3 regions of the Mesorhizobium sp. ESP7-2 genome follow, and region 1 is predicted to be linked to each of the others. Evidence: predicted binding sites of a transcription regulator. Region 1 holds the regulator's gene; each other region holds the start of a gene.
The links. Region 1 encodes PhoB, which activates phosphate uptake and scavenging genes when phosphate is short. Its sites were predicted from a motif close to TGTCATNNANCTGTCAT; they were not measured.
Positions count from the first base shown of each region.

Region 1 (5,613 bases):
GCGCGCTTGGCGAAACCATGGCGGTGACGTTCGTGATCGGCAACGCGCACCGCATCTCGACCTCGCTGTTCGCGCCGGCAACGACAATCTCCGCGACCATCGCCAATGAATTCACCGAAGCCGTTGGCGACCTCTACACGTCCTCGCTGGTGGCGCTCGGCCTGATCCTGTTCGTCATCACCTTCCTCATCCTTGCGATCGCACGCTACATGCTGATGCGCATCGACGCCCGCACCGGAGCCTGACCGATGTCGACAGCCTCGTCGCTTCACAGCCGCCGCAAGGCCAGAAACTCGGTGATGATGACGCTGTGCGTCGCCGCCGCGGGCATCGGGCTTGCCTGGCTGGCACTGATCCTCGGCGCGTTGATCTACAAAGGCGCGGCCGGGCTCTCGCTTGATGTGTTCACGCAGATGACGCCGCCGCCCGGCGATGCCGGCGGCCTGCTGAACGCTATCTATGGCAGCGTGGTGATGACGGTCATCGCCGTTATCGTCGGCACGCCAATCGGTGTTCTGGCCGGCACCTACATGGCCGAATACGGCCGCTTCTCGAAACTCACCACCGTGGTGCGCTTCATCAACGACATCCTGCTGTCGGCGCCGTCGATCATCATCGGCCTGTTCGTCTACGAATTGATGGTGCGGCCGATGGGGCATTTCTCGGCGATCGCCGGCGCCGTCGCGCTGGCCATCCTGGTCATCCCTGTGGTCGTGCGCACCACCGAGGACATGCTCAACCTGGTGCCGAACGCCTTGCGCGAAGCCGGCACCGCGATCGGCGCGCCGCGCTGGGTGGTCATCAAATCAGTGGCTTACCGTGCCGCACTTTCCGGCATCGTCACCGGCATATTGCTGTCGATCGCCCGCATCTCCGGCGAGACGGCGCCGCTGCTCTTCACCGCGCTGAACAACCAGTTCTGGTCGAGCAATCTCAACGCGCCGATGGCCAGCCTGCCGGTCACCATCTTCCAGTTCGCTCTCAGCCCCTATGAGGAATGGCAGCAGCTGGCCTGGACCGGCGCACTCATAATCACATTGACGGTTCTCGCGCTCAGCATCTTTGCGCGCAGCCTGACCGGACGCAGAGAGGACAAATGAGCCAGATGTTGTCTCCAGACATGACGATTGCCACCGAGGCAGCCGCCAAGGCGAAGATCGAGGTCAAGAACCTCAATTTCTACTACGGCCAGTCGAAGGCGCTGAAGGACATCACGTTGTCGCTGCCCGAGCGCAGCGTGACGGCCTTCATCGGACCGTCGGGTTGCGGAAAGTCGACGCTGCTGCGCGTCTTCAACCGCATCTACGAGCTCTACCCCAAGCAGACCGCCGAGGGTCAGGTGCTGCTCGACGGCCAAAACGTTCTCGACCGCTCGCAGGATCTCAACCTGCTGCGCACCAAGATCGGCATGGTATTCCAGAAGCCGACGCCATTCCCGATGTCGATCTATGAGAACATCGCCTTCGGCGTCAGGCTCTATGAGAAGATCAGCAAGGCCGAGATGGACGGCCGTGTCGAACAGGCGCTGAAGCGCGCGGCACTGTGGACCGAGGTCAAGGACAAGCTGAACGCCAGCGGCCTCAGCCTGTCGGGCGGCCAGCAGCAGCGGCTTTGCATCGCCCGCACCGTGGCGGTGAAGCCGGAAGTCATCCTGCTCGACGAGCCGGCCTCGGCGCTCGACCCATTGTCCACCGCCAAGATCGAGGAACTGATCGACGAGTTGCAGGCCGACTACACGATCGTCATCGTCACCCACAACATGCAGCAGGCCGCGCGCGTCTCGAAGCAGACGGCTTTCATGTATCTGGGCGAACTGGTCGAATTCGACAAGACCGAGAAGATCTTCACGTCGCCTCGCGAGAAGCGCACGCAGGACTACATCACCGGCCGTTTCGGCTGATCTCACGCATACGAGGACCAGGATCATGGCCGAACACACAGTCGCAGCCTTCGACGAGGATCTCGGACAGATCAGCAGGCTGATCAGCGACATGGGCGATCTCGCCGGCACGATGGTCGGTGGCGCCACCAAGGCGCTGCTGAATTCGGACAACGCGCTGGCACAGCGCGTCGTCTCCGACGACGCCATCATGGACGCGCGCCAGCGCGAACTCGACGACCGCGCCATCACCCTGATCGCCAAGCGCCAGCCGATGGCCGACGATCTGCGCCATGTCGTCGGCTCGATCCGCATGGCGGGCGATCTCGAGCGCATCGGCGACCTTGCCAAGAACATCGCCAAGCGCGTCGGCTCCGTCGGCCTCACCGCCACGCCGCGCGACCTGTCGCACTCGATCGACTCCATGGCGCAGCTGGTGCTGATCCAGGTGCAGGGCATGGTCGAGGAATATGCGGCCGGCGATGCCGCCGCACTCGCCAAGCTCAGGAACGACGACGAACGCATCGACGTCAAATACACCTCGGTGTTCCGCGAACTCCTGACCTACATGATGGAGGATCCGCGCAACATCACGGCTTGCACGCATCTCTTGTTCTGCGCCAAGAACCTCGAACGCATCGGCGACCATGTGACCAACATCGCCGAGAATGCGTATTATGTGCTGACCGGCACGCAACTGCCCGCCAACCGTCCGAAGCAGGACGAGACGGCGATGTCGGTGCCGGCGGCTTGACGGCAGGGATGATCAATCGATGATCGCGCCACGCATCATGGTGGTGGAGGATGAGGAGCCGCTCGGCGTGCTCCTCCGCTACAATCTGGAATCGGAAGGTTACCAGGTCGAGGTGGTGACACGCGGCGACGAAGCCGAGATCCGCCTCCAGGAGAACGTGCCCGACCTCCTGGTGCTCGACTGGATGGTGCCGGCGGTTTCCGGCATCGAGCTCTGTCGGCGCCTGCGAATGCGGCCCGAGACCGAGAGGCTGCCGATCATCATGCTGACGGCGCGCGGCGAGGAGAGCGACCGCGTGCGCGGCCTTTCGACCGGTGCCGACGATTATCTGGTCAAGCCGTTCTCGACGCCGGAATTCATGGCCCGGGTCAAGGCGCTGCTGCGCCGCGCCAAGCCGGAAGTGCTGTCCAGCGTGCTCAAGGTCGGCGACATCGTGCTCGACCGCGAATCGCACCGGGTCTATCGCAAGAAGAGCGAGATCCGGCTCGGACCGACCGAGTTCCGGCTGTTGGAATTCATGATGCGCCATCCCGGCCGGGTGTTCTCGCGCAGCCAGCTGCTCGACAATGTCTGGGGCGAGACGATCTACATCGACGAGCGCACCGTGGACGTGCATGTCGGTCGGCTGCGCAAGGCGGTCAACAATGGCCGCATGCCGGACGTCATCCGCACCATCCGCGGCGCGGGCTACGCGATCCGCGAGGATTAAAGCGCCGCTCAGCCAGCGCGAGTGCAGCGAAACATGCCTCGCCTCGCGGAAATGGCCATTCAACTCGCTGTGCCGTTGCCATGTCGAGCGTGCTGTCGGGTTTGCGCATCTGAACCGGTGTCGAACTTTCCACTCCCCCCAGCGTCGGCGTCACACCGATCGCACGGCATGGGTGTCACTGTCATCGAAGCCGTCAATAGCTTGGGACGCCCAGTCAAGCAGTTGGGACGCGCAGTCATGGCGTCCGGCCATGCGTTTCCCGGAGTGCAAGGCGTTGCGCGGTTTCAGGCAACGCTCTTCCCGGCACTCCCTCTCACTTGCACGCTCAGCGCGAAAATCTCCTGGTCGACGAAAGTCAATGCGCGCATGGCGCAGCCTTCGCGAATGAGCGGCAGCTCGTTCGGCTCGGTGTCGAAGGAAATCGATTCCGAATGCTGGCCGCCGGCGGTCTGGGCGATGGCCTCGCGCAACGCCGGCTCGATCAGGTCGAAGGCGGCGGCGCTGACGCCGACCATGGCGACCGGTGCGGGATCGATCAGCGCGAACAGGCTGCCCAGCCCATAACCCAGCGCCTCGCCGGCCTTGCGGTAAAGAGATCGGGGGCTAGGGCGGTCTGCGGCGTAAACCTGCCTGAGGACTTATATCACGTGCCCCTTCCGCCGGCGTGACCTATAGCCGGCGCCGCGCGGCAAGACGCGCCTTCATCCGTGCCTTTGCCGATTCAGTGCCATCGTGGAAGGTGTCGAACCACTTGTCCCATGGCACTTCCAGCGTGCCGTAGTTCACCTCAAAGTAGCGATGATGAAGCTGGTGGTGGAAGGTGCCCAGGTCGACGCGCTTGCGCCCGGCCAGCCAGAGCCCTTCGAACCCGGTATGGGTGGTAATGGCGTAAAGGCCATAGAACATCAGGTGGCAGATAAGATGCACCGGGCTGGACGGAACAACGAAATGGACCAGCGCGGTTCCGAAATAGAAAATGTGTTCAACCGGGTGCATCGCAAGGCCCGACCACGGCCCCACATCAATATTGCGGTGATGCAGCGCGTGGATGCGGTAAAGGAGCTTCGTATGGAGCAGCCGGTGAATCCAGTAGAAGTAGAAACTCTCCCAGATCGGGATCAACAGGAAGAGGCCGACGAACCAGACCGGGTGGCCGGACCATGTTAGAGTCGGCGCATAGCCATTGGCCATCGCCCACCAGACCAGCGCCTCGTATGCCGACCAGATCGTTACGCCCGAAGCCAGCGACCAGAACACGTTGTCGGCCAGTTGGCTGTCGAAACTGAAGGCGCGCCCCTTGCGCGGGTAGGGGCGCGGATCAAACTTCTTGTCGGTGCCCTGCAACTGGTGGCGGTGAAAAACAAGATGCAGCCCCTGCGCTACAACTACCGTCAGGCCGAAGTTTCGTAGCCAGATCAACACGATCCATAGCCCGGGCTCCTTCGCCTGGGCAAGCGTGGGGCTGGCCAAGGCATAAGCCGCGAAGGCCAGCCCCACGATGACGAGATTGATTGAGACAGGCAGCCAGCTTCCGACATACCAGCGAAAGATCGCTGCGAGGTTCAGCGGCCAGCGCCAGACCGGCGCAATCTCAATGGGCAGGCTGTCGGGGACGTGGTTCCATTCCTTCCGGTCTGACATCGATGTCGCTCTTTTCCGGCCGTGGTTCATGCGCAGGGTATTGCTCGGAAATTGACAACACAAAGAATATCTTTTCAGGTATTGGGGTCATTTTAATTGACGGTAAGATCTCATGAAAACACCGCACCCGACCTGGCTGCTCGCCTTCGAGGCGGCGGCGCGGTATGGCAGTTTCACCGCCGCGGCCGCTGAGCTGAACCTGACCGCAGCGGCCGTCAGCCAGCATATCCGCCTGCTGGAAAAGCATGTCGGCGCGCGGCTGTTCGAGCGGCTGCCGCGCGGCGTTGCGCTGACGGATATCGGCCAGGCCTATGCCCAGCCGGTGCGTCAGTCCTTCGCCGAGTTGCAGCGGGCGACGGACGGTCTCTTCGCGCGCCCATCGCGGCGGGTGGTGCGGGTGCGCGCCTCGATCACTTGGGCGGCGTTGATCCTCGCGCCCCGGCTGGCCGATTTTCGGCAGGCCCATCCAGAGATCGACATCCAACTCTCCACCTTCGTCTGGTCCGATCGTTTTGAAGCCGGCAACAGCGATGTCGACATCCGCTGGGGGCACGGCGACTGGCCCGAGGGTGCGGTTCAACTGCTGGCCCATGAATCCGCGATCGTCGTCTGCCATCCTGCCGACACCGC
Region 1 is NZ_JAIUGQ010000025.1:32,390-38,002, forward strand. Features, by position in the region: gene pstC (phosphate ABC transporter permease subunit PstC) at 1-245, shown strand, start outside; gene pstA (phosphate ABC transporter permease PstA) at 249-1,100, shown strand; gene pstB (phosphate ABC transporter ATP-binding protein PstB) at 1,097-1,900, shown strand; gene phoU (phosphate signaling complex protein PhoU) at 1,926-2,633, shown strand; gene phoB (phosphate regulon transcriptional regulator PhoB) at 2,653-3,342, shown strand; partial or broken gene LB543_RS21785 (sugar kinase) at 3,627-3,959, opposite strand; gene LB543_RS21790 (sterol desaturase family protein) at 4,012-4,983, opposite strand; gene LB543_RS21795 (LysR family transcriptional regulator) at 5,096-5,613, shown strand, end outside.

Region 2 (5,613 bases), on a different contig from region 1:
GCCTCGATGATCCCAAGCGTGCTGCTGGTGGTGGCGGCGCAGATGCTGGCCTCGATGGCGCTGATGATCGTGGCGACGGCCTGCTGCGGGGTCGTGGCCGCACTCGGCTACCGAGGCGGCCTGCAGGTGGTGAACGAGATCGCGCCGCAGGATCGCCGTGCCGAAGTGGTGTCCAGCTTCTTCGTCTGCTGCTTCGTCGGCAACGCCTTGCCTGTCATCGGCATCGGCGTCGTGTCGACCTATGCCAGCCCTGTCGCCGCGAGCCTGGCCTTCGCGGCCATGATCATCGTGTTCGCGCTGGTGGCGCTGGCCTTCGGGCTCAGACAAAGGCGCTGAGACAGCCGCGCCGGCAGACCTGCTTCAGCCGTTTAGCGTTTCAGGTGCCATGTTGGCGCGCTGGCGCGGCACGCCGAGCCCGGTGTCGGGCGGTTCGCCGGCCGCCGGCCTGTTCTCGATCATGTGCAAGGTGCGCCAGCCGCCGAAGCGGTAGTAGGCCGCAGCCAGGGCCAGCGAGGCGATCGAACCGGCCGGGAAACTCCACCACAGCGCCTCCTCGCCGATCACGCCGCGCATGTAATAGGCAAAGCCGGTGCGCACGATGAGCACCGAGATCACCAGGATGATCAGCGGCGGCATCACGGCCCCCGTGGCGCGCACGGTGGCGAACAGCACGATGGTGATGCCGAACAGGATGAACGACCAGGACGCGACCGTGTTGATGTGGGCGGCAATGTCGATCGCTGCGCTGTCACTGCTCAGGAACAAGCTCAGGATCGAGCGGTCGAAGACCCATAGCAGCGCGACGAGAGCGCCGGTCAGGACGAGGTTGAAGCCGACGCCGGAAGCGGCAACGCGGCCGATCCGGTCCCAGCGGCCGGCACCGACATTCTGGGCCGCCATGGAAGAGACCGCGGCGCCGATCGCGAGCGCCGGCATCTGGATGTAGGTCCAGAGCTGCGCGGCGATGCCGTAGGCGGCGGCGACCTGCGAACCGCACGAGTTGACGATGCCCATGACCGTCAGTGCCGCCGCCGAGATGACGATCATCTGCAGACCCATCGGCACCCCCTTGAAGACGACGATGCGCAGCAGCGCCGGATCCGGGCGCAGCAGGACGAGATTGGCGCCGGCCAGCCGCAACGGATGCTTGCGCGTGTAGAGCACGACGAGGATGGCGATGACACTGACGGTCTGACCGATCAGCGTCGAGGTGGCGGAACCGGCGATGCCGAGTTCGGGAAACGGGCCGATGCCGCGGATGAGCAAGGGATTGAGCGCGATGTCGAGAACGACCGCCAGTGCCATGAAGATGAAGGGCGTGCGTGAATCGCCGGCGCCGCGCAGCACGGTCATGACGAAGGACAGAAGGTTCATCATCGGCACGGCGACGAAGATGATGCGCAGGTAGGAGTGCGCGAGCGCCAAGGCGTCGGCCGGCGTGCCAAGCGCGCCCAGGATGGCATCGACCCAGATCCAGCCGCAGACCGCGAAGACCACCGAAACGAGGAAGAAGAAAGTGGCGCTGGTGCCGACGATGCGGCGCGCCTCGGGCAGGTCGCGGGCGCCGACCGACTGCGCCACCAGAATGGTGGCCGCCATGCCGATGCCGAACACAGTGCCGAGGATCAGGAACAGAACGAGATTGGCGTTGGATGTCGCGGTCAGCGCCGAGTCGCCGAGGAAGCGGCCCACCCAGACGGCATTGACCGAGCCGTTCAGCGATTGCAGCACGTTGGAGCCGAGCACCGGCAAGGCGAAGAGCAGCAGCGTGCGTGGGATCGGGCCGCTGGTCAGGTCGCCGGTGCGCCGACGCGCGGGCATTTTCGTCCATGGGCGATAAGGCCTATCTCGAGTCCGGTGCGCGATGATCGCATGATTCAACCGAACAGGTCGATGCGGGGGCGGGGAGCTTCGTGCGCGGTGTCGGCTGCCGGCAAGGTCATCGAGCAGGACGGCCGAGCCAATCGATGCGGGCGTGCCAAAGGATGCGGAGTTCTTGAAGCAAGCCTTCACAACCTGCACAAGCGGGCACGCCAGGCGCGCGCCCGCTTGTGCAGTGATCGTTACTTCTTGCCGAGGCCGGGCAGCGTGACCTGATAGACCAGGAACATGGTGTCGACATCGGCGCCGTCATCGGCCTTGTAGGGCGCGCCGACCTGGAAGCCGTCCTGGGCGAGGAAGTCATTGTCGTTGGCGACGAATAGGAAATAGTCGTCGGGCAGCTTCGGGTCGAGGACGCTGGCAACCGACATCGCTTCCCACTTTTCCGAAAGCTCGTTGCGGTCCTTCGCCCCACCATTGTGCAGGCCGAAGCGGCCAAGCTGCGCGGCGTCGTTTATATCGATGAACGGCGTCAGCTTGGCCGGCGTCACCGAGGGATCAAGCACGCCCTTGGGCGCCACCGGCTTGTCGGCCGCGTCGAAGGGGCCGCCCGCGATGTCGGTCGCGCCGGACACGTCGACGATGTTGATCTGGCGGTAGAGCGAAGCGTCACCCTTCTTCAGGCCCTGGCCGTTGCCGCTGTCGCGCGCCAGCATCAGGAAGGACGTGTCCGAAAGCGCCATGATCTCGCTCTGCGCAGCGACCTTGGTCTTGCCCTTGGCATCCCTAAACACCGGCAGCGGCACGACATATTCATGCGCGAGCTTCAGATGGGCGAGGTCGGAGGCATCGTAGACCAGCGCCCGGGTGTTCTGCCGCGTCGCTGGGGAATCGCCGCCGTCCTGCCTCGGCGCCGACTGCAGCACGGCGATCAGGAATTTGCCGTCCGGCGTCATCGCCATGCCTTCGAGGCCCTGGTTGTTCTGGCGGCCGGTGTCGGGATCCTTCGGATCAGGGTCGGCGGCACCCGGGCCGGGATTGTCGGAGGAGAAGTTCGGCGCTCCCTTGCGCATCGGCACAAGGGCCGCCGGCGGCTGGGTCGCCGACATCAGGCGGCCTTGCGCGGAGAACCTGTAGATGTTGGGGCCGTACTCGTCGGAGATGAACATCGAACCGTCGGGCAGCCGCGCGATGGCCTCGTTGTCGAGAGCGAGCTTGCCGTTGGTGGCGACGGGCAGCATCGGCATGTCGCCGGCCGCGGCGCGTACATCCGACAATGGATCGAGGCCGGTGGCATCGACGCCCTTGTCATCGGTGAGCAGTATCGTGTCGGCAAGCGTCGCCTTGACGCCCGTCTGCTCCTGGCCGGCGTCGGGCGCGACAGGCGTGAATTCGATGCCGACGGCGTTGAGGCGCGGGCGATAGTCGGTGGTGCCGCCGACGTTGTAGCCACGGTCGGGCAGGAGCCAGAGCGACCCCTTGTAGGTACCCGCTTCATGCGTCCAGCCTGATGTGTCGATCGCCATGCCGGAGGCGGAGCCAAAGGTCTCGCCGAACTTATCGCGCTGGTCGGCCGGCATGCGGCCGACGCCGACCAGGCCCTTGTTGATGTAAGCCACGCCGTCGGCAAGCGCCGGGGTGAGGGCGGAGAACAAGGCCAGCGCGACGCCGAGCGAGGCGGTTCGGTGCGGGTGTTTCATGGACAATCCTCTTTGTGACGAAGCATGCCGGAGCGGCCGAAGGACAAAAACGGAAAGAGGTGTCGCATCGACGGTGCCGCGCGTGCCTCCCCGAAAGCGATCTAAGGCGTGAACATGATGCTTGCGTGACAGTGCGCGATGCCGGTCCGCCAGCGTACTAGGGTGCCGCTTCGAACTCACCAGGAAGGAATCCTTGAGGCCGCCGCGTCGGCTTCGTCACCTCGGGCGGATTTGGCTACACGATCGGCAAGAGCGTCGCGCTGGCGTTGGTGGACGACGATTTCGCCGGGGAGGGGACGGCGCTTTACGTGCACATTGTCGGCGTCGAGCGGACTGCGCGGGTCATCGCGGCCTCGCCCTATGATCCCCAGGGCAAGGCGATGCGGCAATGAGGAGGAGTTTCTGATGATCAATGACGCTGCACGAGACAGCAGGCGCGAACGCCGGCGCGGACGCATGGGCGAGGCCGGCAGCGAATCAAGCCGCAAGCCCAATTACCGGTCGCTGAAGAACCCGTTCCTGCCGCAGCCGATCTTTTCCGACGACCAGGTGGCGTCGATCCACGACACGGCGCTGGGCGTGCTGGAGGAGCTCGGCATCAAGGTGCTGTTGCCGCAGGCGCGCGAGGTGCTCGCCCGCGCCGGCGCCCTGGTCGATCCCGACACCGACATGGTGCGCATCGGCCGCGACATGGTGCTGGCCGCACTTGCCTCTGCGCCACGATCGATCCACGCCAATGCGGGCGCGCGTGCTCGCGATCTGTCGCTCGAACTGGGCTCGATGACGTTCCTGGCGGGCTCCGGCGCGCCCAACGTCACCGATCTCGACCGCGGCCGGCGGCCCGGAACGCTGGCCGCCTTCGAGGAGCTCATGAAGCTGGTGCAACATTTCGATGTGTTGCACATGCTGGGGCCGTGCATCGAGCCGCAGGACATCGACAATCGCTTCCGCCACTATGCCGTCAACCGGGCGCAGCTGACGCTCTCCGACAAATTCCCGTTCGTGTTCGCACGCGGTACGCCGCAGGTCGATGACAGTTTCGAGATGATCAGGCTGGCCCGCGGGCTGTCCGAAGACGAGTTCCGCACGGGCGCGCATTGCTACACCGTCATCAACACCAACTCGCCGCGCCAGCTCGATATTCCGATGGCGCAAGGCATCATCGATTTCGCCAAGGCGGGCCAGGTCCTGATCATCACGCCGTTCTGTCTGGCCGGTGCGATGGCGCCGATCACGGTGGCCGGCGCCCTGACGCTGCAGCATGCCGAAGCGCTGGCCGGGCTGACGCTGGCGCAGATCGTGCGGCCGGGCGCGCCGGTGGTCTACGGTTCCTTCTCCTCCAATGTCGACATGAAATCCGGAGCACCCGCCTTCGGCACGCCGGAGCACGTCAAAGCCACGCTCGGTGCAGGCCAGTTGGCGCGCTTCACCGGTCTGCCCTGGCGCTCGGGCGGCGGCAGCGCTGCCAACATTTCGGACGCGCAGGCCGCGCACGAGACGCAGTTCGCGCTGTGGGGCTCGGTGCTGTCGGGCGCCACAGTCTGCATCCATGCCGCCGGCTGGCTGGAAGGGGGCTTGAGTGTTTCCCTGGAAAAGCTGGTCACCGACATCGAGGCGCTGCAGACGGTGGCGGAACTTTGTGTCGCAACTCCCGGCGACGACGACGCAATAGGCTTCGAGGCGATCGCCGAAGTGCAGCCGGGCGGCCACTTCTTCTCGGCCGGCCACACCATGGGGCGCTACCGCACCGCATTCTACGAGCCGCTGGTGGCCGACTGGTCGAATTTCGGCAACTGGACGCAAAGCGGCTCGAAGAACGCGACCGAACGCGCCACCGGCATCTGGAAGCGCATCCTTGCCGATTTCGAGCCGCCGGCAGCGGCCGCCGCCACGTCAGGCGTGCTCGACGCATTCATCGCGCGGCGCACGCAAGAGGGCGGTGCGGCGCCGGTGTCGTAAAGTAGCCTGCCTACTCGCCGTTCCAGAATTGTGGCCGCGATCCCGGAACCCGCGGCGCGTCCCACGCATTCATGGAAGCGGGCCAATGCCTGGCTCCATTCGCGAGCCGTCGAGGGAGGACGACATGGGTTTC
Region 2 is NZ_JAIUGQ010000067.1:5,802-11,414, reverse strand. Features, by position in the region: gene LB543_RS32285 (MFS transporter) at 1-336, shown strand, start outside; gene LB543_RS32280 (MATE family efflux transporter) at 361-1,821, opposite strand; gene LB543_RS32275 (esterase-like activity of phytase family protein) at 2,064-3,521, opposite strand; partial or broken gene LB543_RS32270 (glycine cleavage T C-terminal barrel domain-containing protein) at 3,719-3,913, shown strand; gene LB543_RS32265 (trimethylamine methyltransferase family protein) at 3,927-5,480, shown strand; gene LB543_RS32260 (hypothetical protein) at 5,605-5,613, shown strand, end outside.
Region 2: the regulator PhoB is predicted to act here: its motif matches at 3,636-3,652, upstream of LB543_RS32275 (esterase-like activity of phytase family protein).

Region 3 (5,613 bases), on a different contig from region 1:
CAGAAAGGCAACAACCGGCTCGGCATCGACTTCAGTGGCCTCGACAGCGATCCCGACAAATCCACCAAGGAAGAGGTCGCGAAATATGTAGCGCCCGTTAAGGAACTCATAACCGAGACCGGTTCCGCGATCACCGTTGGTCCCAACCGTTCCTGCCCTACCCCTGTCGTTCCCTTGACCGACGATTTCGACAAGCTGCGCAAGGCGGCAAGCCAGATGACCGAGTGGAATGGTTCGGGCACCAATGTGTCGGAAGGGCTGTCCTGGGGCATGCGGGTGCTCTCGCCCGGCGCGCCCTATACCGGCGGTGCGCCGTTCAAGACGCCTGGCATCAGCAAGATCGTGCTGTTGCTCACCGACGGTGAGAATGTCGTCTATGGCGCCAGTGATGAACAGCCGACGAAGTCCGACTACACATCCTATGGCTATCTGGCGGGTGGCCGCTTCGGGTCGGATAACCAGGCGACGGCGGCCCGCAATGTCGACGGCTGGACCAAGAGCGTCTGCACGCAGTTGAAGAACGAGGGAGTGCAAATCTACACTCTGGTGCTGCAATCCGAGACCCCCGCCAACCGCACGCTTTACAGCGCCTGCGCTTCCGACCCGAGCGATTATTATGCCGTCAACGACCCGGCCAAGCTGCCGAACGTCTTTCAGCAGATCGCCAACAAGTTCTCGAAACTGCAACTGACGAATTGAGCGCCGACACCGAGGGGCGCGCGCATTACTGAGGGGATCGAGACCCTCAGCTCGTATGGGCGACAACCTTGCCGACCGTCTCGGGGAAGAAGTCGGGCGCCGCATGGCGCTTGCCGAACATCATGTCGTACTGGATCAGCCGGAAATCGCGGATCGCCGGGTCGATCTCCTGCTGTCGCGCCCAGTCGGACGTGGCCTCACCCGTCGGCGTGAGCAGCAGGTTGCGGTCGACAACGCGATAGCGCTCCCGCATCTCGCCCAGGAAGCCGGTGTAGTAAGGGTGGGTGATGCCCGCCGCGGTGAGGATATGATAGGGGAGGAAGGCAGGGCTCACCGTCCCCAGATTCTCGACCGGGCCTGAGCGGTTCGACCAGATGATCAGCGGTGTCGCGTGATGTTCGAGAGCCGCCTCCGGTGTCGGTTCCCTGCGGGGCGCGACGTTGTCCTTCAGGAAGCCGGTCTCGACATAGACCGGTCCAAGTGGCGGCAGATGGTCGCCGAAAAAGACGACAATCGTCGGCCGCTCGCGCGTCTTGGCCCATTCGACCAGCCGTTCGAGGCCGTGGTCCGCGTCGGCTGAACCCTCGGCATAGGAGAGCAGCGACTCACGCGCCCACTGGCTGATCGGGGCTTGCACCGAGTGGGTCGGGTTGGAATAACGTCTCGGTTCATAGGGGCCGTGGTTCTGCAGGCTGACCGCGAAGAAAAACACGGGGTCGTCGCTGGCATCGGCTTCGCGGATGATTTCGTCGGTCATCGCGGCGTCGGATGCCAGCGGTCCGCGCTTTTGCATGGGCGGCAGCGTCTCTTCCGATTTGAAGTCGTTGAAACCGAAATCGGCATAGACCGCGCCGCGATTCCAGAACCAGTTGGTGCCTGGATGGATGGCGCGCGCCTTATAGCCTTCGCTCTTCAGGAAGGTCGCCATCGACGGTGTCGGGGTGCGCACATATTGCTGGTAGGGGATGCTGCCGGCCGGCAGGAAGGCGTTCGAGAACCCGGTCAGCGCCTCGAATTCGATATTGGCGGTCATGCCGCCGAATTCAGGCGAGAACATCGAACCCGAGCGAAGCGCCCGCACATTGGGCATCGGATCGGGGGTGATGGTGACGCCGGGCAGCTTGGTCGGATCCCAGAAGGATTCGCTCATGACGACGATGATGTCTGGCTTCTGGGCCGGCACCGAGGCGGTCACATTGGTTCGGTCAATGGCCGCAATAGCCTTGTCGGAATAGCCTGGCGGGGCCGAGACGTGCGCCATCGGCACGTTGAGCGCGAAGGCGAGCGCAAAGCCATTGGAGGCGTAGTTTTCCTTCTGGTCCCACATGATCGGGATGATCTGCAGCCGGTCCCGCGTCCACGAGAAGGTGGCATAGTCCATGATCGAGACGAAGAAGGCGAGCAGCGGCACCGCCAGCGTCAGCCGGGCAAGGCGGCCCTTGTGGCTGAGGGCCGGAACCTTGCGGCGCCAAAGCCGCCAGCCGTAGACCAGCAGGGACAGGCCGGCGACGATGCCCACGACCATGGCGAGCGCGGTCATAGGCCGGTCGCGCACAAGGAGCGGCAGCAGGGCGAAGATCTGGCGGGCATAGAGAAAATCGGTCGGGTAGAGCGGATCGCCGAGATAATGCGATTTCTGGTGGCCGACAAAGGCCAGCGACAGGGTCAGCGGCGCCACGATCATCAGGCTTTGATGACTGCGGCCGAGCACCGCGTCGAGGCCGATCAGGATCAGCGCGAACACGACGATGGTGGTCCAGCCGGGCTTGAGCGGCTGCAGGAAGAAGGAAACGGTGCCGGCGACATCACCCCGCACGATCAGTTCGATGGCGAACACCAGGACAGCCGAGATCGCCAGGCTGATCAGTCCGTAGCGGACGACCGGCCATTTCCGGCCCGGCAGATAGCCCGTGGACGGATCGTCTTCCAGGAATTGCGGCGCGGCGTTGCCGGTACGTTTGAAACTCTTTGCCACTTTAACTTCCCACCCAAAGACGACCCACGTCATTCGATTGTCATATAATTGTCACGCAAGGCTAGCGCCTGTGGCGGAAATAAGAAGAGCCAGCAAACGATTCGTGAGCGGTTTTCATCAGGTGTGATCGCCAAAAAGCCTTTTGGAACAGGCACGCGCGCGCGGATACGGCGTTCGGCATGGGCTGAAGTGGCTTGACTTGGCAGGCTGCCTTGCGCCACAGGCAGGGAAAATTCGTAGTATCAGGCAAGCAAAACCAGTCTGGGGAGCCCTCGCATGGCCGTTGCATTCACCTTTCCGGGACAAGGCAGCCAGGCTGTCGGCATGGGCAAGGATCTCGCCGATGCTTTTCCCGAGGCACGTAGGATTTTCCAGGAAGTCGACGACGCGCTCGGCGAAAACCTGTCGAAGCTGATCTGGGAAGGTCCCGAAGAGACCTTGACGCTGACGGCCAACGCGCAGCCGGCGCTGATGGCGGTGTCGTTGGCGGCGATCAGGGCGCTGGAAGCGCGCGGTTTCTCGCTGAACGACAAGGTCGCCTATGTCGCCGGCCACTCGCTGGGCGAATATTCGGCACTCGCCGCCGCCGGCTTCGTTTCTGTTGGCGATGCCGCCCGTCTGCTGCGCATTCGCGGCAACGCCATGCAGGCAGCGGTGCCGGCCGGCGAAGGCGCCATGGCGGCGATCATCGGGTTGGAGCAGGCCGATGTCGAAGCTGCCTGTGCCGAGGCCGCAAAGGGCTCGATTTGCCAGATCGCCAACGACAATGGCGGCGGCCAGCTGGTCATCTCAGGTGCGAAGGCCGCGGTTGAGCTGGCAGCGAAACTGTGCACCGAAAAGGGCGCCAAACGGGCGCTGATGCTGCAGGTGTCGGCGCCCTTCCATTCTGCGCTGATGGCACCTGCGGCCAACGTCATGCGCGAGGCTCTTGCCGGCGTGGCAAAGACTGCGCCAGTCGTTCCCGTCCTTTCCAACGTATCGGTGCAGCCATCGATCGATCCCGACGAGATCGCCCGGCGTCTGGTCGAGCAGGTGACCGGTCGCGTGCGTTGGCGCGAAACTGTGGAATGGTTCGGCGCCAACGGTGTCTCGACGCTTTACGAGATCGGCGCCGGCAAGGTGCTTTCGGGACTGGCTCGTCGCATCAACCGCGACATCGCCACCGCCTCTGTAGGTTCCGCGGCCGAGGTCGAGGCGGCATTGGCGGCGCTTGCATAAAACGCCATTTGATACCATCCCTATATGGGGTGCCCTCTTCTCAACCTGGAGACAAAAATGTTCGAATTGACCGGCCGCAAGGCGCTTGTCACCGGCGCATCGGGGGGCATCGGCGAGGCGATCGCCAGGGTGCTGCATGCACAGGGCGCGATCGTCGGCCTGCACGGCACGCGCGTCGAGAAACTGGAGACGCTGGCCTCCGAACTGGGCGACCGGGTCAAGCTGTTCCCGGCCAACCTGTCGAACCGCGACGAGGTCAAGGCACTCGGCCAGAAGGCGGAGGCCGATCTCGAGGGCGTCGACATCCTGGTCAACAATGCCGGCATCACCAAGGACGGCCTGTTCGTGCGCATGTCGGACGCCGACTGGGATACGGTGCTGGAGGTCAATCTCGCCGCCGTTTTCCGGCTGACCCGTGAACTGACCCACCCGATGATGCGCCGCCGCCATGGCCGCATCATCAACATCACTTCGGTGGTCGGGGTGACCGGCAATCCTGGCCAGGCGAACTACTGCGCCTCCAAGGCCGGAATGATCGGCTTGTCCAAATCGCTGGCGCAGGAGATCGCCACCCGCAACATCACCGTCAACTGCGTCGCTCCGGGCTTCATCGAATCGGCGATGACCGACAAGCTCAACGACAAGCAGAAAGAGGCGATCATGGCGGCGATCCCCACCAAGCGCATGGGCACCAGTGCCGAAGTGGCGTCCGCCGTTGCCTATCTGGCTTCGAACGAGGCCGCCTACGTAACCGGGCAGACCATTCACGTGAATGGCGGCATGGCGATGATCTGAGCGAGGTTCGGCAGCGTCATCGCTGTGCTGTGAAAACCCACCATTTCGGCTTGGACCTCGGCTATTTTTCGTGTAATGCGGCCCGCAACCCGGCGGTTCGGGCAAAACCGGTCCGTGGCCGTTGCGTTACCGGCAGGACCATCTTTCAGCTTGATTAGCGGCATTCCGCCCGCTAACGAAGACAGACAAACAAAAGACGAGGATGCCCCAAATGAGTGACACCGCAGAGCGCGTCAAGAAGATCGTCATCGAACACCTTGGCGTCGATGCCGACAAAGTGACGGAGCAGGCGAGCTTCATCGATGATCTGGGCGCTGACAGCCTCGACACGGTTGAACTCGTCATGGCGTTCGAAGAAGAATTCGGCGTCGAGATCCCGGACGACGCAGCCGAGACCATTCTGACGGTCGGCGATGCGGTGAAGTACATCGACAAGGCTTCGGCCTGACGCTTTCTGCAGTCATCACCGGGGAGGACCTGCGATGAGGCGTGTCGTCGTAACGGGCCTTGGCCTGGTTTCGCCGTTCGGTATGGGCTTCGAGCACGGCTGGAAGGAACTGCTGACCGGCCGCAGCGCCGCCAAGCGCGTCACCGAGTTCGAGGTGGACGATCTTGCCTGCAAGATCGCCCACGTCATTCCGCGTGGCGACGGCTCCAACGGCACGCTCAATCCCGAAGCCATTCTTGAGCCGAAGGAACTTCGCAAGATCGGCGACTTCATCCTGTACGGGATCGCGGCCGCCGATGAAGCGTTGAAGGATTCCGGCTGGAAGCCTTCAACCGAAGAGGAGCGTTGCGCCACCGGCGTGCTGATCGGCTCCGGCATCGGCGGGCTCGAGGGCATCGCCGAGAACGCGATCATCCTCAAGGAACGCGGCCCACGCCGCATCAGCCCGTTCTTCATTCCCGGAAACATCATCAATCTC
Region 3 is NZ_JAIUGQ010000001.1:21,909-27,521, forward strand. Features, by position in the region: gene LB543_RS00110 (pilus assembly protein) at 1-699, shown strand, start outside; gene LB543_RS00115 (LTA synthase family protein) at 746-2,707, opposite strand; gene fabD (ACP S-malonyltransferase) at 2,951-3,892, shown strand; gene fabG (3-oxoacyl-[acyl-carrier-protein] reductase) at 3,950-4,687, shown strand; gene LB543_RS00130 (acyl carrier protein) at 4,899-5,135, shown strand; gene fabF (beta-ketoacyl-ACP synthase II) at 5,170-5,613, shown strand, end outside.
Region 3: the regulator PhoB is predicted to act here: its motif matches at 2,713-2,729, upstream of LB543_RS00115 (LTA synthase family protein).